Regions from separate parts of the Xanthobacter wiegelii genome, predicted to be linked through region 1. Evidence: predicted binding sites of a transcription regulator. Region 1 holds the regulator's gene; each other region holds the start of a gene.
What was found. Region 1 encodes LexA, which represses DNA repair genes until DNA is damaged. Its sites were predicted from a motif close to TGTTCNNNNTGTGTTCNG; they were not measured.
Positions count from the first base shown of each region.

Region 1 (9,449 bases):
GTGAGCACCGGGCAGGCCGTGCGCATCTTCACCGGCGCGGTGGTGCCGGAGGGCGCCGACACGGTGGTGATCCAGGAGAACGTCACCCGCGAGGGCGACACCATCACCACCACGGCGCCGACTGCGGCCCTGCGCAACGTGCGCAAGCGCGGCTGCGATTTTTCTGAAAGCACGCCGGGCCTCTTTGCCGGCCGCCGCCTGACCGGCCGCGACATCATGCTCGCCGCCGCCATGGACCATGCGACGCTGCCGGTCGCCCGCCGCCCGCGCGTCGCGCTGCTGCAGACCGGCGACGAACTCGTGCTGCCGGGCCAGGGCACCGGCAAGGACAGCGAGATCGTTGTCTCCAACGCCTTCGGCCTCGCCGAGCTGGCCCGCCGCGCCGGGGCGGAGGTGACCGACCTCGGGCTCTTCAAGGACGATCTCGCCGCCATCCGGGCCGTGGTGGCGCGGGCGCTCTCCGGTGAATTCGATCTCGTGGTGTCCTCGGGCGGTGCCTCGGTGGGCGATCATGACCTCATGGCGCCGGCGCTGAAGGCCGAGGGGGTGGACCTCTCCGTCCACAAGATCGCGCTGCGCCCCGGCAAGCCGCTGATGTTCGGCCATCGGGGCGATGTGCGGGTGCTGGGGCTGCCCGGCAATCCGGTCTCCTCCCACGTCTGCGGGATGATCTACCTCGTCCCCCTCGTCCGCGCGCTCCAGGGCGATTCCCGCCCCGGCCCCGAGACCGTGCCGGCGCGCCTCGCAGCCAACCTGCCGGCCAATGACGTGCGGCGGGATTTCATGCGCGCCACCCTCGAGCGCCGGCCGGACGGCACGATCCACGCCACGCCCTCTCCCTCCCAGGACAGCGCCATGCTGAGCATTCTCGCTGCCGCCGACTGCCTTCTGGTGCGCCCGCCTTTCGCGCCCGAAGGCCGCGTCGGCGATGCGTGCGAGATTATTCTCCTCGACGATTGAGCGCTTAACGGAGCCTTCACCACTTGCGGAACACAAAAGGAACAGATAAAGACTGTTCATGATTTGTTTCGCGGCGCACCGGGCTGGGTGCGCCTGAAATCGGGACCGGCCAGAGGCGCTGGCTCCAGACGGTGCGTGCAAGGAACGGGGCCAGGGAATGCTCACTCGGAAGCAATACGACCTTCTGCGCTTCATCCATGAGCGGCTGAAGGAAACCGGTGTTCCCCCCTCCTTCGACGAGATGAAGGAGGCGCTGGACCTGCGCTCCAAGTCCGGCATCCATCGTCTGATCACCGCTCTGGAAGAGCGCGGCTTCATCCGCCGCCTGCCCAACCGCGCCCGCGCGCTGGAAGTCGTCCGCCTGCCCGACAGCGTCGCGCCGGGCCTTGCCTCCGCCCGCTCGGCGGGGCGTGGCTTCTCCCCGTCCGTCATCGAGGGCAGCCTCGGCAAGGTGCGCCCGGTGCCCGAGGATGATGAGGCGGGCCAGGTGGTCTCGGTGCCGGTCATGGGCCGCATCGCCGCCGGCACGCCCATTTCCGCCATCCAGAGCCGCAGCCACACCCTGAACATCCCGCCGGAAATGCTCGGCAGCGGCGAGCATTTCGCCCTTGAGGTGCGCGGCGACAGCATGATCGAGGCCGGCATCCTCGACGGCGACACGGTCCTCATCCGCAAATGCGATTCCGCCGACACCGGCGACATCATCGTCGCGCTGGTGGACGACGAGGAAGCCACCCTCAAGCGCCTGCGCAAGAAGGGCGCCTCCATCGCGCTCGAGGCCGCCAATCCGGCCTATGAGACGCGCATCTTCGGTCCCGACCGCGTGCGCATCCAGGGCCGCCTCATCGGCCTCATGCGCCGCTACTGATCCTTATTTCTCCTGCGGGAGATTCGGAACGGGGTGAGGGGCGCGGCGGTCCACGCTCAACGGGCGCCTGCGCTTTCCTGAAGGCGTTGCCCCTCACCCCGACGCTTGGCCGACATGTCACGGAGCCATTGCATCCGCCTGCGGATCGCCGGCATCGGCGGCGCCGGGTTCGGATGCGGGCTCCGGCGGCAAGGGCGCCATCCAGGGGCGGGATACGGCGGCCTTCCGGCTTGGCTCGGCGACGAGCGTGCCATCGCGGAGGGAGAAGGCGAGCGTTCCCGTCCGCACCAGCTTTTCCAGCGTCAGCACGTCCGCCTGGCAGGCGCGCGGCGGGACGTCTCGGGTGACGACCATGCGGGAATTCAGGCAATCCGCCTCCAGGCTTTCGACACGTCGGGACACGGCGATGGTGCCGCCGCCGGGCAGCGGCGCGGTGCAGCCCAGGGGATCGCAGGTGAAGCCGGCGGCAAGGTCCCTGGTTCCGGCCGTGCGGCGGTCCCCCTCCCGCGTCAGCCACTGCTCCACCACCAGCTTCTGGCCGGAGGCGCCGAGCACCGAGAGGCGGCCGTCCGGCATCCGCACCGCCACCGTCTGCGCATCGGGCGCGACGAGGAGGTCCGGCCTCATCGGCGCACCCGCGACAAATCCCGCGATGCCGAGGGGAACCAGCGCCGCGAGGGTGAGCACACCCCGCAGCAGGCAGAGGGCCAGCAGCGCGAGGGACAGCCACAGCAATGTTCCGGCGCCGATGAAGGCGGCGCGGATGTCGGCGCCCGGCAGGGTACCCACCCAGTCGGACACCGCCGTCATGATCTCGATGCCACGCCCCATCACGGGCCAGGCGAGATGATCCCAGCCGAACGGCATCAGCAGCACGCCCGCAAGTCCCGCCGGCATCACCAGGAAGGAGACCGCCGGCATGGCCGCGAGGTTGGCGAGAAGCCCGTAGGGGGCAACCCGCTGGAAATGGAAAATGCCGTAGGGTGCCGTCGCAAGGCCCGCCACCAGCGAGGTGAGCGCCGTTCCCGCCACCAGCACCGCGACCCAGGAGACCACCGCCCCGGCGATCCCGTCCGGCCGGGGGATCGCCCGCAGCGGCTGGAGCCGCTCATAGGCGGCGACGAGGGCGAGGGTGGCGGCGAACGACATCTGCGTACCCGGATCCAGCGCCGCCTCCGGCGTCAGCGCCAGCACCAGCACCGCCGCGACACCCACCGACCGCAGCGAGAGGGACGGTCGCCCCACCATCACGCCGGCCAGCACCAGTCCGGTCATGACGAAGGAGCGCTGGGCCGGCACGTCATTGCCCGACAGCACGAGATAGAAGGCGCTGCCGGAAAGCGCGATCAGCGCCGCCATGGACTTGATGGGCCACGCCAGGGCCAGCCCCGGCACCAGCGCCAGCACGCCCCGCGCCAGCGCAAACAGGGTGCCGGCCACCAGCGCCATGTGCAGGCCGGAGATCGAGAGGATGTGCGAGAGGCCGGACACCCGCATGCTCTCCTCCACCGCATGGGGAATGCCGGAGCGGTCGCCCGCCACCAGCGCTACCGCCACCTCCGCCGGCACGCCGGAAAGCGAGGCGCGGATGCGGGCCGACAGGCTCTGGCGCACCCCGTCGAGCGCCATGGCGAGGCGCACGGACAAGGGCGGGTCGCGCGCCGGCGCCGCCTTCGGCCGGCCGAGCCCGTAGCCGATGGCGCCGATGCCCTGAAACCAGGGCGCGCGACCGAAATCATGGGCACCCGGCATGGGGGGGCCGGAGGGCGGCAGCAGTTGGGCGAGCTGCGTCACATGGCTTCCGACCGGCGGCGCCCAGCCCTTGCGCAGCGAGAGCCGCACCAGCGCCGGCGCCGTGGCGAGCCCGCGCACGGCATCGCCATCGAGCCGCAGCAGGATGCGGTCGCCGGTGGTGCGCCGTTCCACCCGCTCGATAAAGCCGGAAAGCCGCACCGGCGTCTTAGGCGGAACGATCGTTTCGTGGGCGATGAGCGCCGTCCGCGCCCCGCCCGCCGCAAAGCCGGCGACAGTGGCGATAAGCACGGACGTTAGGGCGAACATCACCGGCCGCGCCCGCGCCGCCACCGCCGCACCCGCCAGCAAGGTGACCAGAACGAGGCTGGCGGCCAGCGAGGGTTCAGTGGAGGCGCCGAAATACAAGAGAATCCCGGCGGCAAAGGCGGCCGGCAGCCACAGGATCAGCCGGCCGGATGCGGCCTCGGCCGCCGCGTCGTGGACGATGCGGGCGGTCAGCGCGTCGGCGAGGCGGAGAAGCCCGCGCGCGGAGGGGAGCGGGAGCGTCCGCGCGCCCGCCCGTGATCCCGTCCGCGCGTGCCCCGAAGCCCGCTCGTCCATCCCCGCCCGCCCGGGGCACGGCCGGGCCGCGCCTGCCCCCGTGTTCCTTGTGCCCCGCCTCTATGCTACACGGGCGCCTCCCGCGCGCCATGTGGTTCGGTTTGCGTTCCGCAGGGCTGCCGCACGCGCGTTTCCCGTCCAAGCGGACCCAAGCCCGCCGAGCCCCGCCCGATGTCGCAGATCGTCACCCGCTTCGCCCCCTCGCCCACCGGCTTCCTGCATATCGGCGGGGCGCGCACGGCGCTGTTCAACTGGCTCTATGCCCGCCACACCGGCGGCAAGATGCTGCTGCGCATCGAGGATACGGACCGCCAGCGCTCCACCAAGGAAGCCATCGACGCCATCCTCGAAGGCCTTTCCTGGCTGGGCATCGAGTGGGACGGCGATCCCATCTACCAGTTCGCCCGCGCCGAGCGGCATCAGGCCGCGGTGGCGGAGATGCTGGCGAAGGGCAATGCCTATCGCTGCTACGCCACGCCCCAGGAGCTGGACGAGATGCGCGAACTGGCCCGCAAGGAGGGCCGCCCGCCGCGCTATGACGGCCGCTGGCGCGACCGCGACCCCTCCGAGGCGCCGGCGGACCGCGCCCCCGTCATCCGCCTGCGCGCGCCGCAGGAGGGCGAGACGGTGATCGACGACATGGTGCAGGGCACCGTGACCTTCCCCAACAAGGATCTCGACGACCTCGTGCTGCTGCGCTCGGACGGCACGCCCACCTACATGCTGGCCGTGGTGGTGGACGACCACGACATGGGCGTCACCCACGTCATCCGCGGCGACGACCACCTCACCAACGCCGCCCGGCAGACGCAGATCTACCGGGCGCTCGGCTGGGACGTGCCGCGCATGGCGCATATCCCGCTCATCCACGGGCCGGATGGCGCCAAGCTCTCCAAGCGCCACGGCGCGCTCGGCGTCGATGCCTATCGCGACATGGGCTATCTGCCGGCCGCGCTGCGCAACTATCTCGTGCGCCTCGGCTGGAGCCATGGCGACCAGGAGGTGTTCTCCACCGACGAGATGGTCGAGTTCTTCGATCTCGACAAGGTCGGCCGCTCGGCCGCGCGGTTCGACTTCGCCAAGCTCGAAAGCCTCAACGGCCATTACATGCGCGCCTCCAGCGATGCGGAACTGCTCGCCGCCATCGACGCGCTGGTGCCCTACCTGCCCGACGCCGAGCACCGCCTGCCGCGCATGACCGACACGCGCCGGACCCAGCTCGCCGCCGCCATGCCGGGCTTGAAGGAGCGGGCGAAGACGCTGGTCGAGCTGCTGGACAATGCCGAGTTCATCTTCGTCGAGCGGCCCATCCCGCTGGATGAGAAGGCGACCACGCTGCTTTCGCCCGAGGCCCGCGCCCATCTCGCCCGCCTCGTGCCGCTGCTGGAAGCCGTGGAGTGGACCGCCGCCGCCACCGAGGCCGTGGTGCGCAGCTATGCCGAGGCGCAGGGCGTGAAGCTCGGTGCCGTCGCCCAGCCGCTGCGCGCCGCGCTCACCGGCAAGTCCACCTCCCCGCCGGTGTTCGATGTGCTGAGCGTGCTCGGACGCGAGGAGAGCCTCGGCCGGCTGAAGGACCAGATCGCGGAGGCTGTGGCTTGAAGGCGGCCGCCGTCACCGTCGCGCTGGATCTGAAGGGGCTGAAATGCCCCCTGCCCGCCTTGCGCACCCGCAAGGCGCTGGCAAAGGCGGCGGCGGGCACGCGGCTCGTCGTCACCTGCACGGACCCCATGGCGGTGATCGACATCCCCCACCTCGCGCATGAGACCGGCGCGGTGCTGGAAAAGCAGGAGGTCGAGACCGGCCTCCTCACCTTCGTGCTGGTGAAGGCGTAGCGCTGCCTCGCTCAGGCGCCGCGCGGGCGCTTTGCCTCGCTCAGGCGCCGCGCGGGCTTGGAGGCCTTACGCCGTGAGCGGCAGCGCCCGCTCCACCAGCCGCACCCAGTAGGATGCGCCATAGGGAATGGCCGCATCGTCGAAATTATACTGCGGATGATGCAGTCCGGCCGACGGGCCATTGCCGATGAAGATGTAGGCGCCGGGCTTCTCTTCCAGCATGTAGGCGAAGTCCTCGGCCGCCATCAGCGGCGGTGCGGCGGCGTCCACTTCCGAAGCGCCGGCCACCTCGCTCGCCACCTCGGCGGCGAAGGCCACCTGATCGGCGTGGTTGCTGGTGACCGGATAGCCTTCCTTGAAGCTCACCGTCGCGGTGGCGCCATAGGCTGCCGCGACACCCTCGGCTACCTGCCGGATGCGCTCGCGCAGCTGCGCGCGGACACCCTGATCCAGCGTGCGGGCGGTTCCGACGAGAGTAGCCGAAGGGGGCAGCACGTTGTCCGCCTCGCCCGCGTGGAACATGGCGATGGAGACCACCGCCGCCTCCAGCGGATCCACATTCCGCGAGACGATCTGCTGCAGCGCCATCACGATGGCGGAGCCGGTGAGCACCACGTCCACGCCCTGGTTGGGCCGCGCCGCATGGGCGCCGCGCCCGTCCACCACGATCTCGATATGGTCGGCGGAGGCCATGATGCCGCCCGGCCGCATGGCGAAGCGGCCCACGTCCAGCCCCGGCAGATTGTGCATGCCGTAGACCTCGCGGACCGGGAAGCGCGTGAACAGGCCGTCGTCGATCATGGCCTTGGCCCCGGCTCCCCCCTCTTCCGCGGGCTGGAAGATGAGCACCGCCGTGCCGGAAAAGGCGCGCGTCTCCGCCAGATGCTGCGCGGCGCCGAGCAGCATGGCGGTGTGGCCGTCATGGCCGCAGGCGTGCATCTTGCCGGGGGTTTCAGAGGCATAGGCGGCGCCGGTCTTCTCCAGTATGGGCAGCGCGTCCATGTCGGCGCGCAGGCCGATGAGCGGGCCATCTCCCTTGCCACGCACGATTCCCACCACGCCGGTGCGGCCGATGCCGGTGATGACCTCGTCGCAGCCGAAGGCGCGCAGCTTTTCCGCCACCGAGGCGCTGGTGCGGTCCAGGTCGTACATCAGCTCGGGATGGCGGTGGAAATCCTGCCGCCAGGCCGCGATCTCTTCGGCGCGGGCGGCGATGTGGTTGTTGACCGGCATGGCAATTCCAGAAGCAATGGGACGGCCATGGTGCGGAAGCCGTCCGGCCCGGTCAATGCCCCGCCCGCGCCGCTCCCCGCTGAAATGCCGGGACATCCCGCCCTCCCGGCCTTGACCCCGCCGCCTTCGCACCCTAACCAACGCGTCAAGTGAGCCCGTAGCTCAGCCGGTAGAGCACGTGACTTTTAATCATGGGGTCTCGGGTTCGAATCCCGACGGGCTCACCACCTCTTCCGTCCCGCGCGTCGCAGCACCTGTCATCCGCCCCGCGCGCGGGCACGGGCGACATTCCGGCGCACCCGAACCATGATCGCCAGGTGGACCGCGATGGCGATGGCGAGCGCGAGCAGGTGCTGCGCGGCGCTGGCCGGCACCGCCATTGCGGTGGAGAGGCCGAAGGGGATGAAGATCAGGGCGCCCGTCGCAAGGCCCGGATTGTAGCTGCGAAAGCGCGCCGCCATGCCGAGATGTGCGATCCCGTTCACCAGGATGAGATAGGCGGCCGCGAGGCCCCAGCCGGGGCCGGCGAGCCAGGCGGCGTAGAGCGCCAGAAGGTTGAGGCCCCACACCCCGGGCAGGTTGATCCACAACACGTCGCCGACCGTGAGCGCCTCGGCTCCGCCGAACACCACCCTGTTCACATACGAGCGGAAGCGGTCCCCCGCGTGCTCCTCGATCTGGTGCAGCATGTAGACCGGCGAGGCGATGAAAATGGCGAGGACGCCCCAGCCCGCCCCCGCCACCAGCGGGGCAACCAGCAGCAGGGCGCCGGCCATGAAGCCCGCGCCGCTCACCCAGACGCGTGCGAGCCAGTCCTTCATCGGCGGCGCTCTCCTCAATCCGTCGCCGCCATCATCTTGCGCAATACCGCCTGAGCCAAGCATCGGCCGCGACGACCATCGCAGCCCGGTTAGTGGATTCTGCCGCCCAGTGCCTTCAGAGCCTGATGCTCCCGGCGCTGAGGGTGGTTGTGTTGTTGAGGGCGATGAGGAGGTCGGCGGTGCCGTCGCCGTTGGTGTCGCCCTGGAGCTGGCCGCCGGAGAAGCGCAGTTCCCCCGCCGTGCCGGAGAAGGCGGCCGCGCCCACATAGATGAAGGCGTCGTCCGCCGTGCCGCCCACGGCGTTGGCGTCGATCGCCGACAGGTCGATCAAATCGCCCTCGCCCGCCGAGAAGTCGGCGATGGTGTCGAACAGGCCCGCGCCCGACTGCGCCGCATCCGTGTAGACGAACACGTCCGCCCCGGTCCCGCCGGTGAGCGCATCCGCGCCGAGCCCGCCGATCAGCGTGTCGTTGCCGGCCGCCCCGTTCAGCAGGTCGTTGCCCGAGCCACCGGCCAGAATGTTGGCGAGGCCGTTGCCCGTGCCGGTGAAGTCCCCGGCCCCGGCGAAGGTCAGGTTCTCCACCTCCGCCGCCAGCGTGAAGCTCGACGCCGTGGAGAGCGCCGTGTCCGTTCCCCCACCGGAATATTCGGTGATCACGTCCAGCGCGCTGTCCACCAGATAGGTGTCGTTGCCCGAACCGCCGATCAGCGTGTCGGCGCCCGTGCCGCCGTCCAGCGTGTCGTTGCCGGACAGGCCATAGAGCGTGTCGTTGCCCGCGCCGCCCGTGAGCACGTCATGGCCCGTGCCGCCCTTCAGCGTGTTGGCGAGGCCGTTGCCCGTGCCGGCGAAGTCCGTCGTGCCCGTATAGGTCAGGTTCTCCACCTCGGCCCCGAGCGTGTAGGCCGACAGGCCCGTGCGCACCTGGTCCGCCGTGCCGCCCCCGGCCGCCTCCACCACCACGTCGCCCGCCGCGTCCACCACATAGGTGTCGTTGCCGGCCCCGCCGATGAGCGTGTCGTTGCCCGCCTTGCCGTCCAGCGTGTCGTTGCCCGAACCGCCCGTGATCACGTTCCCAAGGCTGTTGCCCGTGCCGGTGAAGCCCGCGCTGCCGGTGAACGTCAAATTCTCCACCTCGCCCGCCAGCGTGTAGGTGGCGAGCGCCGTGCGCACCGTGTCGGTGCCGCCGACCGCATATTCGCTCACCACGTCCCCGGAATTGTCCACCACATAGGTGTCGTCCCCCGAGCCGCCGATCAGCGTGTCCGCACCCGAGCCGCCGTCCAGCGTGTCGTTGCCGGTGAGGCCATAGAGCGTGTCGTTCCCCGACCCGCCGGAGAGCACGTCATGGCCCGCGCCGCCCTTCAGCGTGTTGGCGAGGG
Region 1 covers NZ_CM195529.1:2,462,435-2,471,883, reverse strand. The annotation lists gene V5F63_RS11285 (molybdopterin molybdotransferase MoeA) at 1-960, shown strand, start outside; gene lexA (transcriptional repressor LexA) at 1,118-1,828, shown strand; gene V5F63_RS11275 (ComEC/Rec2 family competence protein) at 1,946-4,183, opposite strand; gene gltX (glutamate--tRNA ligase) at 4,355-5,782, shown strand; gene V5F63_RS11265 (sulfurtransferase TusA family protein) at 5,779-6,015, shown strand; gene V5F63_RS11260 (M20 aminoacylase family protein) at 6,082-7,248, opposite strand; tRNA gene V5F63_RS11255 (tRNA-Lys) at 7,400-7,475, shown strand; gene V5F63_RS11250 (HXXEE domain-containing protein) at 7,506-8,069, opposite strand; gene V5F63_RS11245 (VCBS domain-containing protein) at 8,185-9,449, opposite strand, start outside.

Region 2 (9,449 bases), 1.7 Mb from region 1:
CGCCGGCATGGTGGAAAAGGGGGAAGACCCGGAAGCCGCCGCCCGGCGGGAGTGCGTGGAGGAAGCGGGCGTTGCGCCCCGCGCCCTCGTGCCCATGCTCGCCTTCACCCCCACGCCCGGCGTGACGGACGAGATGGCGCAGCTCTACCTCGGCATCCTCGATGCGTCCGGCCTGCCCGAGCGGGCGGGATCGGCGGCGGAGACGGAGACCACCCGCCCCTTCGCCGTGCCGGTTGACGAGGCCCTCGCCGCCATCGGCGCGGGGCGCTGCATCAACGGATTTCTTATTCTGGCGCTGCAATGGCTGGCGCTCAACCGCGCCCGGCTTCCGGAGCTGATCGCGGCGGCGGAGCGGGGCTAGGGCGATTTTGCGCCGTCAGGGACGGGTTACTAAAGCGCTCCCTTCCCGCCGTCATCGCCCGGCTCGTCCGGGCGATACACTGCGTCGCCTGAGCCATGTTCGAGAGCCGGATCCAGCCCAACCGTGGATCCCCCGGACAAGCCGGGGGATGACGCAGTGACATGGGGAGCAGGCGCTTTGGCCTGCCGTCCCCGTCCTTACCCCTCACGCATGCGGCTCCAGCCGCGCCAGATCGAACGCCGCCACGTCCTTCAGCAGCTCCACGAAGGCGCGGGAGCCGTATTCGTAGGCGGCCTCGCCCTTGAGGGCCGTTGCATGGGTGGCGTCGCCCATGGCGCCGTCGGGGCTGAGATCCTCGGCCAGCCAGCCGAAGCCGACGGGGTGGTTGGCGCGCAGGCGCTGGAACTCGGTTTCCATGGCGATGGAATAGGGCGGGAACGGCCCGGCGTGGCTCATATCCACCAGTTCAGGGCGGAACGCGAGCATCAGCGAGGTCTCGATCTCCCCGCCATGGATGCCGTGCGCCCGCTCGTGATCGGAGAACAGCCCCACCGGATAGCCGAAGCGGTGCATGGAGCAGGTGACGGCCAGCATCCTGTGGTCCACCCGCAGGGTGCGGGCCACGAGATCGATCACCGGCACGTTGCCGCCATGGGTGTTCATGAGCACGAGGCGGCGCACCCCGGCGCGGGCGAGGCTGCGGCCCAGCTCCACCCAGGCGGCGATGGCGGTGGCGGGCGAGAGCGTCAGCGTGCCGGCGAAGGAGATGTGCTCGTCGGACTTGCCCACGGCCTGCACGGGCAGGAACACCGCATCCACCTCGCGCGGCACCATGAAGGCGATGCGCTCCACATAGGCCTCGGCGATGAACAGGTCGGTGCCCAGCGGCAGATGCGGGCCGTGCTGCTCCACGGCGGCGACGGGCAGAACGGCGACCATGCGGGATTTGTCCAGTGCCGCGAGGGCCGGTGAGGAAAGTTCAGCCCATTTCAGAAACACCGTCCGCCTCCACGCCGCCCGGCGCGTGCTGCCGCGCCACCCTACCTCCATGGGAAGGAAAAGCCGCATGATGTCAAGGGTCTGGGCGGCAACGCGGGCCTCGGCCCAAGGGCTACCCCTCTCCCCTTGCGGGAGAGGGTGGATCGCGGCTCCGCCGCGAGACGGGTGAGGGGTGTGGCGCGGCATCGGGGCGCCTCGGCTCGGCGCGCCCCCTCACCCCCGGCCCCTCTCCCGCCCGAACTCGGCTGTTGCCGAGTTCGGATCGTGCAGGTCGAAGTCGGCAGAAGCCGACTTCGAGGGGAGAGGGGAGAAGCGTCGGGTACGGGCGAGGGGACGACTTCAGCCCGCCCCGCCGGAGAACACCCCGCGAACGCCGCCCGCAAACTGATTCGCTCCCCTCCCGTTCGGCGAATGTCCGCGCGCCCCCTTTCGCCATCGCCCTCGCGTCCCGATATGATACAGGAACACCCCTCCTTTACGTGGATTGCGCCAGAGCCGATGGACGACGTCACCCGATGGGCCGTGCTGCCGCGCAATCTGAGGGCGCGGGGGGTGAGCGCGGTCCTTGGCCCGACCAACACGGGCAAGACCCACCTCGCCATCGAGCGCATGCTCGGCCATGAGAGCGGCATCATCGGCCTGCCGCTGCGCCTGCTCGCGCGCGAGGTGTACCAGCGCATCGTCGATCGGGTGGGGGCGGACAAGGTCGCGCTCATCACCGGCGAGGAGAAGATCAAGCCCAAGGGCCGCCATGGGGAGAACGCCCGCTACTGGGTCTCCACGGTGGAGGCCATGCCGCGTGATCTCGATGTGGCCTTCGTGGCCATCGACGAGATCCAGCTCGCCACGGACCTCGATCGCGGCCACGTCTTCACCGATCGCATCCTGAACCGGCGCGGCCGGCACGAGACGCTGCTGCTGGGCTCGGCCACCATGCGCCCGCTTGTGGAAAAGCTCATTCCCGGGGTGAACGTGGTGGTGCGGCCGCGCCTCTCCACCCTCACCTTCGCCGGCGAGCGGAAAATTTCCCGCCTGCCGCGCCGCTCGGCCATCGTCGCCTTCTCGGCGGACGAGGTCTATTCCATCGCCGAGTTCATCCGCCGCCAGCGCGGCGGGGCGGCGGTGGTGATGGGCGCCCTCTCGCCGCGTACCCGCAATGCGCAGGTGGATCTCTACCAGTCCGGCGATGTGGATTATCTCGTCGCCACCGATGCCATCGGCATGGGTCTCAACCTCGACGTGGACCACGTGGCCTTCGCCTCGGACCGCAAGTTCGACGGCTGGCAGTATCGCAAGCTCAATGCCTCCGAGATGGCGCAGATCGCCGGCCGTGCCGGCCGCGCGACGCGGGACGGCACGTTCGGCACGACGGGGCGTTGTCCACCGTTCGAGGAGGAACTGGTCTCCCGGCTGGAGGAGCATGTGTTCGACACCGCGAAGGTGTTGCAATGGCGCAACGCCGTCGCCGATTTCCAGTCGCCCGCCGCGCTCCTCGCTTCCCTTTCGCGCCTGCCGAAGGAGGAGGGGCTGACCCGCGCGCCCACCGCCGATGACGTTGCGGTGCTTGAAATCATGAGCCGGGACATGGAGGTGACGGGCCGTCTCGACGGCGCCGCCGACGTGGAACGGCTGTGGGATGCCTGCCAGGTGCCGGACTATCGCAAGGTCTCCCCGGGCGCCCATGCGGAGCTGGTGGGCACCCTTTTCGGGCACATAAAGGGGGGTGGCCGCATCCCCGATGACTGGTTCGCGCGTCAAATCGCCTTGACCGATCGCGCAGAAGGCGACATCGACACGTTGTCGAACCGGATTGCGCAGGTGAGGACCCTCACCTTCGTCGCGAACCGGCCCGACTGGCTCAGGGATCCGGAGCACTGGCAAGGCGTCACGAGAGGGGTCGAGGACAAGCTGTCGGATGCGTTGCACGAAAGGCTGGCTCAGCGTTTCGTGGATCGGCGGACCAGCGTGCTCATGCGGCGCCTGCGAGAGAACACGATGCTCGAAACTGAAATCAGCAAGACCGGTGACGTTACCGTCGAAGGCCACGTCATCGGCCACCTCCACGGCTTCCAGTTCGCCCCCGATCCCGCAGCCGCGGCCGGTGGCGAGGAGGCCAAGGCATTGCGCGCAGCCGCCCAGCAGGCGCTGGCCGGCGAGATCGAGCAGCGCGCCCAGCGCCTGTCGCAGGCGGTGGACGAGGCGTTCGTCCTCACCTTCGACGGCACCATCCGCTGGACGGGCGAGGCGGTGGCCAAGCTCATCCCCGGCGACGAGGTGCTGAAGCCGCGCTTCAAGATCATCGCCGACGAGCATCTCACCGGCCCCGCCCGCGACCAGGTGGAAGCCCGCCTCACGCTGTGGATCGCCGCCCATATCGAGAAGCTGCTCGGCGCGCTCACCAAGCTCGGCACCGCCGAGGACATCACCGGCATCGCCCGTGGCATCGCCTTCCAGATCGTCGAGAGCCTCGGCGTTCTGGAGCGCGCCCGCGTCGCCGACGAGGTGAAGGGGCTGGATCAGGCCGCCCGCGCCACCCTGCGCGGCTATGGCGTGCGCTTCGGCGCCCATCACATCTATCTGCCGGCGCTGCTGAAGCCCGCCCCGCGCGCGCTGGCGGCGGAGCTTTATGCGCTGAAGCACGGCGGCCTCGCCCAGAAGGGCCTCGACGAGCTGCCGCACCTCGCCGCCTCCGGCCGCACCTCCATCCCCGTGGATCACGAGGTGCAGAAGGGGCTCTACCGCGCCGTCGGCTTCCGCGTGTGCGGCGAGCGTGCGGTGCGCGTGGACATTCTGGAGCGCCTCGCCGACCTGATCCGCCCCGCGCTGGCGTGGCGGCCCAACTCCCCCGGCCCCAAGCCGGCCGGAGCGGTGGACGGGCGCGGCTTCACCGTGACCGTGGGCATGACCTCGCTCGCCGGCTGCTCGGGGGAGGATTTCGCCTCCATCCTGAAGTCGCTCGGCTATCGCATGGAGCGCCGCCCCCCGCCGCCGCCGGAGGCCGAGGCCCCCGCCGCCGCGCCGGAAGCGGCTCCCGTGGAACTCGCCCCGCTGCCGGAAGGCGCCATCGAGGCCGACCTGCTGTTCGACGCCCCGGCGGAATCGCCGGCCGAGGCCCCTGCGGACGAGCCGGCCGAATCGGTGGACGAGGCGCTTGTCGAGGCGCCTGCCGAGGACGCGCCCGCTGAAGAGACCCCCGCCGACGTCGTTCTCGCCGATGCGGCCGAGGCCGAGGCTGCCGCCGAGGCGGTCGAGGTGTCCGGCGATCCCACCGCCGCCGAAGTCGCGGCCGAGGTGGAGGCGCCTGCCGCCCCCGGTGGTCCCGAGGCGGTGGAAGGTGCGGCCGAAATCGTTGCCGAAGGTGCTGCCGCCGAGGCCGCTCCCGCCGAGCCCGAGCTGATCGAGGTGTGGCGTCCCGGCCGTCCGCCCGGCGCGCCGCGTCGCGAGCGCCCGGCCGGCGAAGGCCGCCGCTTCGGCGATCGTCCGGGCGGAGATCGCGGCGAGCGCGGTGGCGAGAAGGGTGGCGGACGCGGCGAGCGTCGTGATGGCCGTCCGCCCCACCGCCGTCCCGAGCAGGCGCCCGCTGAGGCCGGTGCCCCCGAGGGTGAGCGCGCCCCGCGTCCGCCGCGCGGCGACCGTCCCTTCCGCGGCCCGCGCGAAGGCGAGGGCAATCGCGAGCACAGGAACGAGGGCCATCGTAACGAGGGCCATCGCGGCCCGCGTCCCGAGCAGCGGGCGGACAACCGCCCCGCCCATCAGGAGCGTCGCCGCGAGAAGCCGGCGGACCCGGACAGCCCCTTCGCCGCCCTCGCCGCCCTCAAGGCGCGGCTGGAGGCGGAGAAGAAGGGCGGTTGAGCCGTGAGCGATCCGGCGGAGCGGCAGAGGCTCGACCGCTGGATCTGGCATGCCCGCGTGGTGCGCGCCCGCGAGGATGCCGCCGATCTCGTCCGTTCGGGCCATGTGCGGCTCGATGGCGCACGGGTCACCAGCCCCGGCCACATGGTGCGGGCGGGGCAGGTGCTCACCATCGCCCTCGACCGGCAGGTGCGGGTGCTGCGGGTGACAGCCTTTGCGGAACGCCGGGGAGATGCTACATCCGCTCTCGCGCTTTTCGAGGAAATAACAGAAGCGTGACGGGATTTAGGGACTGCGGCGCGCCCAGTTTTATCGGCCTTTGGCCTGCCGCCGCTTGCGTGGCGCGTGCGCCTGCGCTACCCGAGCCCCTCGAAAGGGATTGCCCATGACCTACGTCGTCACCGAGAACTGCATCCGCTGCAAATACATGGATTGCGTGTCCGTGTGCCCGGTGGACTGTTTCTACGAGGGCGAGAACATGCTCGTCATCCACCCCGACGAGTGCATCGACTGCGGCGTCTGCGAGCCGGAATGCCCGGCCGAGGCCATCAAGCCGGATGCCGAGCCGGGGCTGGAGAAGTGGCTCGCGCTCAACGCCGAATACGCCAAGACCTGGCCCAACATCACCCTGAAGCGCGACGCCCCCGCCGACGCCAAGGAATGGGACGGCAAGCCCGGCAAGGAAGAACTGTTCTCCCCGGAGCCCGGCCAGGGCGACTGAGCCAAGATCTGCCCGGCCAGGGCGACTGATCCCAGGATGTGCGCTCGCCGCCGTGTGCGCAATCTCACGCTGGTTTCGGCAGGGATGGGGGCGGACCCGCGCTCCGATGTTCGCCAGAGGGGCCATTGGGCGCGACAGGCGCCCGGCGCAGTTCTGCGGTCTCTGGCAACATTGTCGAGACCAGCTATACACGCTCCGGATGCAATTGGGCAGTGAGGTCGAGCCGGCATGCAGCAGGTTCCTGCGGCGGGACACCCCTCGGGCCGTCGCGACCGATGGGCGTGGTTGGCGCTGGCTCCGAGCGGGGCTTGGTGTCTGCTCCTGGCCCTGACGGTGTTTTTCGGCGAATTCTCCGAGCGCGCTGTCGTGGTCCTTGGGCTCGCTTTTCCCCTGCTGCTTCTTCTGGGGGCGTGCGGCCTCGCCTACGGCAGCATTGCGGCGCTGGTCTTCCTGGTGACCGGGCGCTGGCGCAGGGCCGTGTCGCATCTTCTCGGCATCGGCATGCTGGCCCTGACTGTCCTCAGCGTCCCGACGCTTGGAGACGCGTCGCGCTACGTCAGGTTCAAGGTCAACCTTCCCGCCTATGAAGCGCGCATCGCCGAATGGCGCGCTCGGCACCCCGATAGCACTCCTGCCCGGCTGGTTCTGGAAAACCGCGACCTTTCCGTGTTCGTGACGGCAACCCTTTTCGAGAGCATCATCTTCGACGAAACCGACGCGGTCCTGAGCGACCCGTGCCCGCTTCTGCGCGGAGACAGGGACCTTTGCCGTATGGAAATGTTCGTTGAACCGATTTCAGGGCATTTCTACAGGGTTACGGAAAGCTGACGGGACCCCCCTCAGGGCAGCGCCTCCAGCTGGAAATATTGCGAGAGCACCAGCTTGCCGTCGGCGTCGAGATAGGCGCGGCCGAATTTGGCGGCCTGCAGCCTGTCGGTCTCCTGATAGATGGTGCCGCCCAGCGGCGGCAGCGCGTTGGGCTTGGCGCAGGGAATGTCGAGCGTCACCTTCTGGCCGACCGTGTAGGCCTCGCCGCGCTCCACCACCTTCACCGTCCCCGCCACCGCGCAGGTGCCGAAGGCGCGCGGCGTGAGGGTCACCCCCTCCACCGCCACCACGATGACGCTCTTCGCCCCCTCCCGGGCGCTCGCATAGACCTGCGGCGACATCAGCGCCAGCGCCGGCGCGGCGCCACCGAGGAGCAGCAGGCCGGCGAGGGCGGTGTTGCGGAGGGTATGGCGGAGCGCCTGCCGCGCGGCCCCCTCGGGTTGCCTGCGGTCCGACCTGTACACCATGCGCGCCTCCCGCTGCTTATCGCCCGGTACCGTCATCGCGGGATGCGGCGCCGACGCTCTTGCCGCCAGTTCTGGCGGGAAATGCGGCATTTGCAAAGCCGGGCTTTCGCAGGGGAGGGGAGCGCCTGTCGCGGACCCGCTGCTCAGCCGGTGGTCGCAGCGGCATCCACCGCCGCCTGATGCTCGGCCGCGAGGCGCGCATCCAGCTCCGCCACCTTCAGCGCCGACGGCCGGCCAATGATGCGCGCGACGTAATCGGCGATCACCGGCGTCTCGGGCACCAGCTTGAACATCACGCCCCAGTTGAAGGCATTGCCCCACAGAATGTCGGCCGCCGTGCACCGGTCGCCCAGAAGATAGGGCTTCGCCGCCAGCTCGCGCGTCACGGTGTCGAGCATGGTGTCGTAGTCGCCGTAAGGCGACATGGCGGGCGCGGCGGGCTCGCGCTTCAGCGCGCGGTCGGTGAGGGCGGGCTCGAAGCAGGCGCCGTAATAGGCAAGCCAGCGCAGATAGGGGCCACGCCCCGGCGCACCCAGGCCAGGCGCGAGGCCGGCTTCGGGGAAGGCATCGGCGAGATGGATGAAGATCGCCACCTGCTCGGTCACGAGTTCGCCCCGGTGCAGGATGGCGGGCACCTTCCCCATGGGGTTCACGGCGAGATAGGCCGGCTGGCGCTGCTCGCCCGCCTTCATGTTCAGCACATGGAGGCGATAGGGCGCCCCCAGCTCCTCGATCAGTGTCAGCGCGCAGGAGGAGCGGGTGTGGGGTGCGTGGAACAGGGTGATGGTGTCGTCGGCGGTCATGAGATCTCCTGTCGTCGGGAGGGGTGACGCCACACCTCTAAACGGCCGAGGCTGACACCTTCTGTCAGGTTTGATAGCTCTATCCCCATGCGCGCCAGCCGCCTCCTCTCCATTCTCATGGTCCTCCAGGCCCGCGGCGCGGTCACCGCCCAGGCCCTCGCGGAGGAATGCGAGGTCTCGCTGCGCACCATCTATCGCGACATCGATGCCCTAAGCGCGGCGGGCGTGCCCGTCTATGCCGAGCGCGGGGCCGGCGGCGGCTACCGGCTGCTGGAGGGCTACCGCACCCGGCTGAACGGCCTCTCCGCGCAGGAGGCGCAGGCGCTGTTCCTCTCGGGTCTCGGCGACGCGGCCGCCGCGCTGGGCCTCGGCGCGGTGCTCGCGGCGGCGCAGACCAAGGTGACGGCCGGCCTGCCGGCCAACCTGCGCAGCGCCGCCGCCCGGATGCGCGCGCGCTTCCATCTCGATGCGCCGGGCTGGTTCCATGAGGCGGAGGAGCCGCCCTTCCTCCAGTCCGTCGCGGCGGCGGCGTGGGAGCAGCACCTCATCGAGATCCGCTACCAGTCGTGGCGGGCGGAGAAGCGCCGGCGGGTCGCGCCGCTTGGCCTCGTGCTGAAAAGCGGCGCCTGGTACCTCGTCGGCGCGGTGGAGGCCAGCGTGCGGACCTATCGCATCAGCCGCATCCGGGAGCTGGAGGCGCTGGCCGAGCGGTTCGAGCCGCCGCCCGGCTTCGACCTCGCCACCTTCTGGGCGGCGAGCGCGCGGCGGCTGGAGGCGGAGATGTATCCCAACCGCGCGACGGTGCGCCTCTCGCCCCTCGGCCAGCGGATGCTGGAGCATGTCACCTCCGCCGTCTCGCGGGCGGGGATGGAGGCGGGCGCGCCGGATGCTGATGGCTACAGGGTCGTCACGCTGCGCGTGGGCGCGCTCTGGGAGGCGACCAGCGATCTGATGCGCTTCGGCCCCGAGGCGGAGGTGCTGGAGCCGCCGGAGCTGCGGGCGCGGGTGCAGGAGACGCTGGAGCGCATGGGGCGGCTCTACGCGCCTTGAAACCCGTCGGCTTCGGGGGCCAATCCCGCCATTTCATGGCGCGCGATTTGCCCTTATAAGGCGCCCATGCTCGACCAGACCCCCAACGCCGCCCTCGCGGACCTGCCCGATTTTGCCCGCCGGCGCACCTTCGCCATCATCTCCCATCCGGACGCCGGCAAGACCACGCTCACGGAAAAGCTGCTGCTGGCCTCCGGCGCCATCCGCATGGCCGGCCACGTGAAGGCGCGCGGCGAGCGCCGCCGCACGCGGTCGGACTGGATGGAGATCGAGCAGCAGCGCGGCATTTCCGTCACCTCCTCGGTGATGACGTTCGAGCGCGACGGCATCGTCTTCAACCTGCTCGACACGCCCGGCCACTCGGACTT
Region 2 covers NZ_CM195529.1:767,323-776,771, forward strand. The annotation lists gene V5F63_RS03520 (NUDIX domain-containing protein) at 1-361, shown strand, start outside; gene V5F63_RS03525 (creatininase family protein) at 566-1,429, opposite strand; gene V5F63_RS03530 (helicase-related protein) at 1,859-5,212, shown strand; gene V5F63_RS03535 (RNA-binding S4 domain-containing protein) at 5,216-5,491, shown strand; gene fdxA (ferredoxin FdxA) at 5,598-5,933, shown strand; gene V5F63_RS03545 (hypothetical protein) at 6,162-6,761, shown strand; gene V5F63_RS03550 (hypothetical protein) at 6,773-7,228, opposite strand; gene V5F63_RS03555 (glutathione S-transferase family protein) at 7,372-8,031, opposite strand; gene V5F63_RS03560 (helix-turn-helix transcriptional regulator) at 8,119-9,081, shown strand; gene V5F63_RS03565 (peptide chain release factor 3) at 9,148-9,449, shown strand, end outside.
Region 2: a site for LexA is predicted at 1,716-1,733, ahead of V5F63_RS03530 (helicase-related protein). Genes of this name have one in related genera too.

Region 3 (9,449 bases), 1.0 Mb from region 1:
ATGCAGGTGAGCATGCCGAGCGCCAGCACATCCACCTTCATCAGGCCGAGCACGTCGATGTCGTCCTTGTCCCATTCGATGAAGGTGCGGTCCGCCATGGCGGCGTTGCCGATGGGCACGGTGTCGTCGAGCCGGCCGCGGGCCAAGACGAAGCCGCCCACATGCTGGGAGAGGTGGCGGGGCGCGCCCATCAGCCGGCCGGCCAGCTCCACCGCGCGGCGGATGAAGGGATTTGAGGGGTCGAGCCCCGCCTCGCGGATGTGCGCGTCTGAAACGTCCCGGCCCCAGCTGCCCCATTGGGTAGAGGAGAGGCGCGCCGTCACGTCCTCGGTGAGCCCAAGAGCCTTGCCCACGTCGCGGATGGCGCTGCGCGGGCGGTAGTGGATGACGGTGGCGACGATGCCGGCGCGGTGGCGGCCGTATTTCTCATAGATGTGCTGGATCACTTCCTCGCGCCGCTCGTGCTCGAAATCGACATCGATGTCCGGCGGCTCGCGCCGCTCGGCGGAAATGAAGCGGGCGAAGAGGAGATCGTTGTCGGCGGGGTCCACGGCGGTGATGCCGAGCACGTAGCACACGGCGGAATTGGCCGCCGACCCGCGCCCCTGGCAGAGAATGCCCCGGCTCTCGGCGAAGCGCACGATGTCGTGGATGGTGAGAAAGTAAGGCGCGTATTCGAGCTGGCGAATGAGGGCCAGCTCCTCCTTCAGCAGCTTTTCCACCTTCTCGGGGAGGCCACCGGGATAGCGCACGGCGGCGCAGCGCCAGGTCAATTCCTCCAGCCAGGCCTGCGGCGTCCAGCCGGGAGGCACGGGCTCCTCGGGATAGTCGTACTTCAGCTCCTTCAGAGTGAAGTCGATGCGGGCGAGGAATGCCGCGCTCTCCGCCACCGCCTCCGGGGCATCGCGGAACAGGCGGGTCATCTCGGTGGGGGGCTTAAGATGGCGCTCGGCGTTCGCCATCAGCCGTCGTCCGGCCTCGGCGATGGTTGTGCCCTCGCGCACGCAGGTGAGGATGTCCTGCAGGTCCCGCTCCTGCGGCGTCGCATAGAGCACCTCGTTCACCGCCAGCAGCGGCACGCCGGCAGTGCGGGCGACGGCTTTGAGCGCGGCGAGACGGCGGCGGTCGGCGCCGGAGAAGGGCATGTCGACGCCGAGCCACACTGCCCCGGCGGCCGCTTCGCCAAGGAGGGAGAGGAGAGGTGGAAGAGTGTTCCCGTCTTCACCCGGCAGCACGATGAGCATCAGGTCGCGGGCATCGGCGAGGAGATCGGGAAGGGACAGGTGGCAGTCGCCCTTCTTCGCCCGCCGGTTGCCGGTGGTCAGCAGGCGGCAGAGCCGGGCCCAGCCGGCGCGGGTGGAGGGATAGGCGATGATGTCCGCCGTGCCGTCGCAGAAGACGAGCCGCGCGCCCGTCACCAGCCGGAAGGCACGGGCGCGGGCGGCGACGGCGCGCTTTGCCTCCGCCTCGGGGTCGTCTGCCTCCAGATCCTCGTCGAGACTGCGCAGATCCTCCAGCGCGCTATAGGCCCGCACCACGCCCGCCACCGTGTTGCGGTCGGCGATGCCGAGCCCGTCGAGGCCGAGGGCGACGGCGGTGCGCACCAGATGGGTCGGCGCGCTCGCCCCGCGCAGGAAGGAGAAATGCGAGGCCGCCGCCAGCTCCGCATAGAAGGGGCCGCTCACGGGAACAGGCCGTGCAGGAACCAGCGCGGCGCCGACGTCTCGCGTCCGTAGGTGCCTTCGCGATAGAGCCAGAAGCGGCGTCCTTCGGTGTCCTCCACGCGGAAATAGTCCCGCGTCAGGCCCGGCCGGGTGCCATCGAGGGCGGTCCACCATTCGGGGGCGATGCGCTCCGGCCCCTCGGCCCGCGCCACCTCGTGCAGCACGCGCCGCCAGCGGAACCGCAGGGGCGGGCCGTCCGGCACCTCGGCCAGCGTTTCCACCGGCTCGGGCACGGGCAAGAGGGCCGGCGGGCGGGCAAGGGGCGCATCTGCGGCAGCCGGCTCGGCCCAATCATGAGCAAGCATGTCCCGGCTGCGCCAGGCCTTCTGCGCCGGCATCCGCACGGCGGCGCGCTCGGGTACATGGCTGTCCTGCGCGGCAAGGCAGGTGACGCGGCGCGGACCCAGCCGGGCGGAGAGGGTGTCCACCAACTGGTCCAGCCCCGCGCCGGCCGGCTCGGCGCCGAAACCGGACTGGGTGGCGGCCAGCGGCTCGGCTGCGGTCACCGAGAGGCGGATCACGTCATAGCCGAAGCCGGGATCGAGTGGATCGGCCAGCGCGGCCAGCCGCTCGCGGAACAGGCCGGCGAGGCGGGCGCCGTCGCGGAGCGGCGCCGCCGTGCCCGCCGCCACCCGCCGCACCGCGCCATCGCTGCGGAAGAAGGCGGCCTCGAAGCGTCGTCCGCCCTCGCCATGCCGCTCCAGTACACCGGCGAGATCGCGGGCGAGGTCGGCGAGCACGGCGCGGGCGGTCGCCTCATCGCCCATGGGTTCGGCGAAGCGCCGCTCCGCCACGTAGACGGGCAGGGGATTGAGCGGGGAGATGGGCGGCGAAGCCGCGCCGCACAGCTCGTCCAGCCGGTCCACAAGGGCGCTGCCGAAGCGGGCGGCCAGCGCCGCGCGGGGCTTGCCGGCGATGTCGCCGATCCGCACGAGACCGAGATAGGCGAGGCTGCGCGCCACCTCCGCATCGAGGTCGAGGGCCTCCACCGGCAGGGGCGCGACGGCCTCCCGCTCGCCCCCCGCCCGCACCACCTGCCCCGGCCGCCAGCGGGCGAGGGCGAGGGCGGCCCGGGCGGTCCCGGCCACCGCGCCCTGGGCGGCCAGTCCGGTGGCGGCGAGCCGCTCGGTCATGGCCGCCAGCATGGCCCCCTCGCCGCCGAACAGATGGGCGCAGCCGGTGATGTCGAGCACGATGCCGTCCGGCCCGGAAACGGCGACGAACGGCGTCCAGCGCTCGCACCACGATGCGATGGCCGCAAGCAGCGCGGCATCCGCCGCCGCATCCGCCTCCACCGCCTCCATCTGCGGCACGCGGGCCTGCGCGTCGGCGAGGGTAAGGCCGGGATGAAGCCCGAGGCGGGCGGCGGCTGCGTCCACCGCGGCGAGGCGGCGGGCGTTCGCCTTCACCTCCACCGTGACCAGCGGCAGGTCAGCCGGTGCGGCGCCAGCCGACGACATGCGACGTCCCCGCCGGCTGCGGTGCAGCCGGTCGGTCGGCAGGCGCGGCAGGAAGAGCGCGGCGAGGCGCCGGGGTGAAGCGTCGGGCATGGGCATTCCATTCCACGGTGAAGCGGCCGGTGGGTCCGAGGCGGTTGCGCTCGATCTCCAGCGCGAAGGCGGGCGGCCCGAGGCAGAAGGCCGGCACGTCCCCCGCCACGCGGGAGGGGACGGCGGCGACCCGCCAGCGGGTGGCGGCGGCGGAAGGGCCGGGGTCCGCCCCCGGCCTCAGCAGGAGGGAGGGGACGCCGGAGCGCTCGCTGCGCAAGGCGAGGCGGCGGGTGGCGGTGAGGTCGATGAGGCGCGGGGATCCCCAAGGCTCCGCCACCACCAGCCCGAGCGCGCCGTGGCCAAGGGCCTCCTCCGCGGCGCCCAGCGTGTCGGCGGCGTCGGCGGCGGCCACCAGGATCAGGCGGGAGGGATCAAGCCCGAAGGCGGCGCAACCGGGGCCGTAGAGGTCGCCGCCCTCCAGCGCCGCCATATCCTGCCGCACCCACAGCACCGGCTTGCGGGTGCCGGCCGCGAGCGCGAGGGCGAAGCCGAGCACGGCGGCGGCATTGCCCTTCTCCGCCGGGAAGGCCTCGTGCAGCGCATCGCGGGCGAGGCCGCCGCCCAGGGCATCATCCAGTGGGGCCCCCAGGGACAGGCGCGGCCGGGCAGCCCCGTCCGGAAGTCCGGACAGCCGTTCCATTTCGACGATGCGGCGGCGAAGGGCCGCCAGATCCTCGCGCGGAGCCTGCTGGGGGTGCATGGAGGAAGACCAATGTTCCTATTTTGTTCTCATTAAAAAGGACTCCGGGAGCGCGGAATGTCAACCGTATGGAGGTCCGGCAGCAGGGGTTGCGGGGGCTGGACCGAACCGGGTTCAGGCGAGGGGAGGCCGTGTCGGCTTGTCCCCATGATTCACATGCAAGGTATTCAGAAACCGTTATTTGGAGGTGCAAACCTCCCCTTAACGCCCCCGCCCTAGTGTCTGCGAAACGGCGCCGGTGCTGCGGATTTCGGATTCCCATGTCTTCCTTCAACCGTCCTCCCAGACCTTTTGCGTACCCCTCGTTCGCTCCTGACGAAACGTTCGAAGCGCCCGTGGCCGATTCTGGTTCCGAACGCGGCTTGCCCTCGTTCTACGAGCGGATTCCGGAATACGACCCGAGCCTCCATGACGGCGCCTTCGAGACTGCGGAGCCCACCCACAGCTGGATCGACCTGGAACTGGTCCCGAGCTGGCTCCGGCCCTTCACCCTCGACGCCAACACCCGCTTCACCCGCACCCCGGACCATCTGCTGCGGCCCCGCGAGCCGGGCGCGCCCCCGCTGCCGAGCATGCCGCCCGTCCTGCCGCAGGTGCCCACCCCGGTCACGACCCAGGGGTCGAGCCGCGGCTGGCACTTCCTGTTCGAGCCGGCGGATGACGTGGTCCAGCCGCTGGCACAGCCCGTCGCCAAGCTCGCGGATATCCCCACGGAGACCGCCTTCGCCGCGCCCGCCGCCGTGCCGGAAGAGGTGACGGCGGCCCCCGTCGTCCTGCCGCCCGTTGCGGAAGAAGCGACTGCGCTGGTTTGCGAGCCCCCGGCCTCCGAGGTCGCGCTTGCGGAGACAGTCCCGGGCGAGGAGATCCTGACCGAAACGGCAGCGCCTGCGCTCCTTGAGGCCGACACCGCGCCACAGGCTGTGGCCGAGGCGGCTTCGGAGGTCGACACGGCTGACGTCCCCGATCACCTGTGGAGCCTGCTCCGCCTCGTCGTCCTCGGCCGCGCCGCCACCCCGCCCGCTCCGGCCGGGGAGCAGGACCTCGATCCTGCGCCCGCAGAGACGGCCGGTGTGGAAGACGACCTGGTGGAGAGCGAGGACCCGGCGTTCGAGGTCCTGTCCGACGCCGAGGAGGCTGTCGACTTCGACGAAGACGAGGTTCCCGAGGCGGACGCCTCCGAGGAGGATGAACTCGAGGACGACGAGATCGAGGAGGAAGACTCCGAGGAGGAAGACTCCGAGGACGATGAGGTCGCTGAACTGGAGGGCGACACGGACGATGCCGAGGAGGAGGGAGAGGAGATCGACCTTTCCGAGGACGACGACGAACTGGACGAGGACGACGGGGCACTCTCCTCGGAGTTGGAGGACGATGAACTTGAAGACGACGAACTCGCAGACGATGCCTTCGAGGAAACGGACCTGACGGACGAGGAAGACGAGGAACTCGACACCGAACTCGACGAGGATGAGCCGGAAGACACCGCCGTGCTCGAAGACGAGGATCAGGACGAGGCCGAAGCCGAGGATGAATCCCTACCCCTCGCGGCCGGGTCGATCCTGTCGGGCGAAGCGTTCGCGTCCTGGCGGCCCTACCAGCAGAGCATCAGCGCCCAGTTCTTCGGCGCCCTGCATTCGGCTGCCACGTCCGCTCCCGCGGCCTCGGCAGCAGCGCCTGCAGCGTCGGGTGCCGTCGCCCCTGTTCCGGTGCCGTCCGTTGCAACCCTCCCGCCCGAGGCTGTTCCCGCAGTGGCGGAGGGGGACAGCGGCCCCTATTTCCTCCCGCCCCTCGATCTCTTGCGCGAGCCGCCGGTAGTCGAGCCGGACTATGAACTTTCCGAGGAATTCCTCGACCAGTCGTCAACCATGCTCCAGCAGGTGCTGCGCGATTTCGGCGTGCGCGGCGAGATCATCGACGCCAATCCCGGCCCGGTCGTCACCCTCTATGAGTTCGAGCCGGCGCCGGGGGTGAAGTCCTCCCGCGTCATCGGCCTATCGCCGGACATCGCCCGCTCCATGAGCGCGGTCTCCGCCCGCGTCGCGGTGGTGGAGGGGCGCAACGTCATCGGCATCGAGCTGCCCAACCGGCGGCGCGAGACCGTGTGGCTGCGCGAGCTTCTGGCGAGCCACGAATTCGCCGAGGCCCATCCCAAGCTCGGCCTGTGCCTGGGCAAGACCATCGGCGGCGTGCCGGTGATTGCCGATCTGGCGCGGATGCCGCATCTGCTGGTCGCCGGCACCACCGGATCGGGCAAGTCGGTGGCCATCAACACCATGATCCTGAGCCTGCTCTACCGGCACACGCCGGAAGCCTGCCGGCTCATCATGATCGACCCCAAGATGCTGGAGCTCTCCGTCTACGAGGGCATCCCGCACCTGCTCACGCCTGTCGTCACCGACCCCAAGAAGGCGATCATCGCGCTGAAGTGGGCGGTGAAGGAGATGGAGGAGCGCTACCGCAAGATGAGCCGCCTCGCGGTGCGCAACATCGATGGCTACAACGCCCGCGTCCGCGAGGCATCGGCCAGGGGCGAGATCATTACCCGCAACGTTCAGGTGGGGTTCGATCGCGAGACCGGGGAGGCCCTGTTCGAGGAACAGGAGATGGACCTGACCGCGCTGCCCTACATCGTCGTCATCGTGGACGAGATGGCCGACCTGATGATGGTGGCGGGCAAGGAGATCGAGGGCGCCATCCAGCGCCTCGCCCAGATGGCCCGCGCCGCCGGCATTCATCTCGTGATGGCGACGCAGCGGCCTTCCGTGGATGTCATCACCGGCACCATCAAGGCCAATTTCCCCACCCGCATCTCCTTCCAGGTGACCAGCAAGATCGACAGCCGCACCATCCTCGGCGAGATGGGGGCGGAGACGCTGCTGGGCCAGGGCGACATGCTGTTCATGGCCGGCGGCGGTCGCATCAGCCGCGTCCACGGCCCCTTCGTCTCCGACGGCGAGGTGGAGAAGGTCGTCGCCTTCCTCAAGGCCCAGGGCGGCCCGGACTATATCGACGAGGTGGTGCTGGACGAGGACGCCGTGGCCGAGGACGACGACGAGGCGGTGTTCGACCGCTCCGGCATCGCGGACGCCGGCGGTGACCTTTACGAGCAGGCCGTGGCCATCGTCATGCGTGACCGCAAGGCCTCAACCTCCTACATCCAGCGCCGGCTGCAGGTGGGCTACAACAAGGCTGCTTCCCTCATGGAGCGCATGGAGAACGAGGGCATCGTCGGCCCGGCCAACCACGCCGGCAAGCGGGAGATCCTGACCTTTTCCCGGCCGGGGTGAGGGGGCGCCCGACCTCACGCCTCCGCCCTTGCCTCCCGCGCGCCCTCGGCTACCTTGTCCGCTTGATCCGGGCCAACCGGACGCGCGGGCGGGATCGGGAGACGTTCAGTGGTGCAACCCTTCAGCGTGGTCCAGGGAGGCCGCATGGCTCAGGCATGCGCGGTCGGGCTGCGCGACATCACCATCGCCTTCCCGGGCGCCAGCCGCGCCGCCTCGCCCTTTGTGGCCGTGCAGGGTGTCGATCTCGAAGTCGCGGATGGTGAGTTCGTCGCCATCGTCGGCCCCACCGGCTGCGGCAAGTCCACCCTTCTCAACGCAACGGCCGGCCTCCTGAAGCCGGCCTCCGGCACGGTCACAATCCACGGGACCCCGCTTGCCGGCCTCAATCGCGCGGCGGGCTATCTCTTCCAGGCCGAGGCCCTGTTTCCCTGGAAGACCGCGCTCGACAACGTGGCCATCGGCCTTGAGGTCGCCGGCACCGACACCGAAGAGGCGCGCAGCCGCGCCCGCAAGTGGCTGGCCCGAGTGGGGCTCGCGGCCTTCGCGGATCGCTATCCGCACCAATTGTCCGGCGGACAGAGGAAGCGCGTGGGTCTCGCCCAGGTGCTCATCCGCGATCCCAAGATCCTGCTCATGGACGAGCCGTTCGGTCCGCTCGATGCCCAGACCCGCCAGATCATGGGCAACCTGCTGCTCGACCTATGGAGCCAGGACCGCAAGGCGGTGATGTTCGTGACCCATGATCTGGAGGAGGCCATCTCGCTGGCCGATCGTGTGGTGATCATGGGTGCCGGGCCGGCCTCGCGCATCATCGGCCAATGGCGGGTGCCCATACCCCGCCCCCGCGACATCGACGTGCGGCTGGAGCCCGCCTTCCACCACCTTCACCGCGAGATCTGGGCGGCGCTGAAGGACGAGGTGGTGAAGGGGTATCGCCAGTCCGAGGTCGCGAGCTGAACCATGCGCAACCGCTTCGTCCTTTTCGCCCTTCAGGTGCTGGTGGCGGTGGTGCTGATCGCCATCTGGCATTTCGGCTCCACGGTGAAGGTCTCGATACCGGCGCTTTCGCCGAAGCCCTTCTACCCGCTGGACCCCTTCTTCTTCTCCACGCCGATGGCCGTTTTCGAGCGCACTTTCAAGGACTTCTACACGGGGGTGATCTGGTATCACCTTGGCATCACGCTCCTTGAAACCCTGCTCGCCTTCGCCATCGGCGCCCTTGGCGGGGTGCTGGTGGGCTTCTGGTTTGCCCGCAAGGCGCTGATCGCAGCGGTGTTCGATCCCTATGTGAAGATGGCCAATGCCCTGCCGCGCGTGGTGCTGGCGCCGATCTTCGCCCTGTGGCTGGGGCTCGGCATCTGGTCCAAGGTGGCACTGGGGGTGACGCTGGTCTTCTTCATTGTTTTTTTCAATGTTTACCAAGGCGTTAAGGAGGTCAGCCCGACGCTGCTCGCCAACGCCCGCATGCTGGGCATGAGCGAGCGCCAGCTGATGCGGAACGTGTTCTGGCCCTCCGCGCTGACCTGGATGTTCTCCTCGCTCCATACCGCCGTTGGCTTTGCGCTGGTTGGTGCGGTGGTGGGGGAATATCTCGGGTCGGCGGCGGGGCTGGGCTATCGCATCCATCAGGCGGAAGGGGTGTTCGATGTCACCGGCGTGTTCTCGGGCATGCTGGTGCTGGCCATCTTCGTCATCATCATCGACACGGTGGTGAGCGCCATCGAGAACCGCCTCCTCGTCTGGCGCCCCGCGCCGGCGACGCAGGCCTAAAGAAAAACGGGAGGAAAATCATGAGGATGCTCAAGCTCGCAGCGGCCGTGCTCGCGCTCGCTATCGCCACTCCGGCCGTCGCGCAACAGGCCACCAAGATCGAGAAGCCGAAGCTCACGCTCGGGGTCGGCGGCAAGCCACTGCTGTATTATCTGCCGCTGACGATCGCCGAGCGGAAGGGCTTCTTCAAGGACGAGGGGCTGGATGTCGCCATCAATGATTTCGGCGGCGGAGCCAAGTCTTTGCAAGCCCTTATCGGCGGGTCGATCGATGTGGTGACGGGGGCCTACGAGCACACCATCCGCATGCAGGCCAAGGGCCAGGACATTGTTTCCGTTATCGAATTGGGTCGCTTCCCAGGCATCGTGCTGGTGGCGCGGAAGGACCGGCCGATCAAGTCGGTAAAGGACCTCAAGGG
Region 3 covers NZ_CM195529.1:3,470,953-3,480,401, reverse strand. The annotation lists gene V5F63_RS16185 (error-prone DNA polymerase) at 1-1,685, opposite strand, end outside; gene V5F63_RS16180 (Y-family DNA polymerase) at 1,682-3,274, opposite strand; gene V5F63_RS16175 (ImuA family protein) at 3,156-3,974, opposite strand; gene V5F63_RS16170 (DNA translocase FtsK) at 4,310-7,261, shown strand; gene V5F63_RS16165 (ABC transporter ATP-binding protein) at 7,406-8,218, shown strand; gene V5F63_RS16160 (ABC transporter permease) at 8,222-9,031, shown strand; gene V5F63_RS16155 (ABC transporter substrate-binding protein) at 9,052-9,449, shown strand, end outside.
Region 3: a site for LexA is predicted at 3,988-4,005, ahead of V5F63_RS16175 (ImuA family protein). Genes of this name have one in related genera too.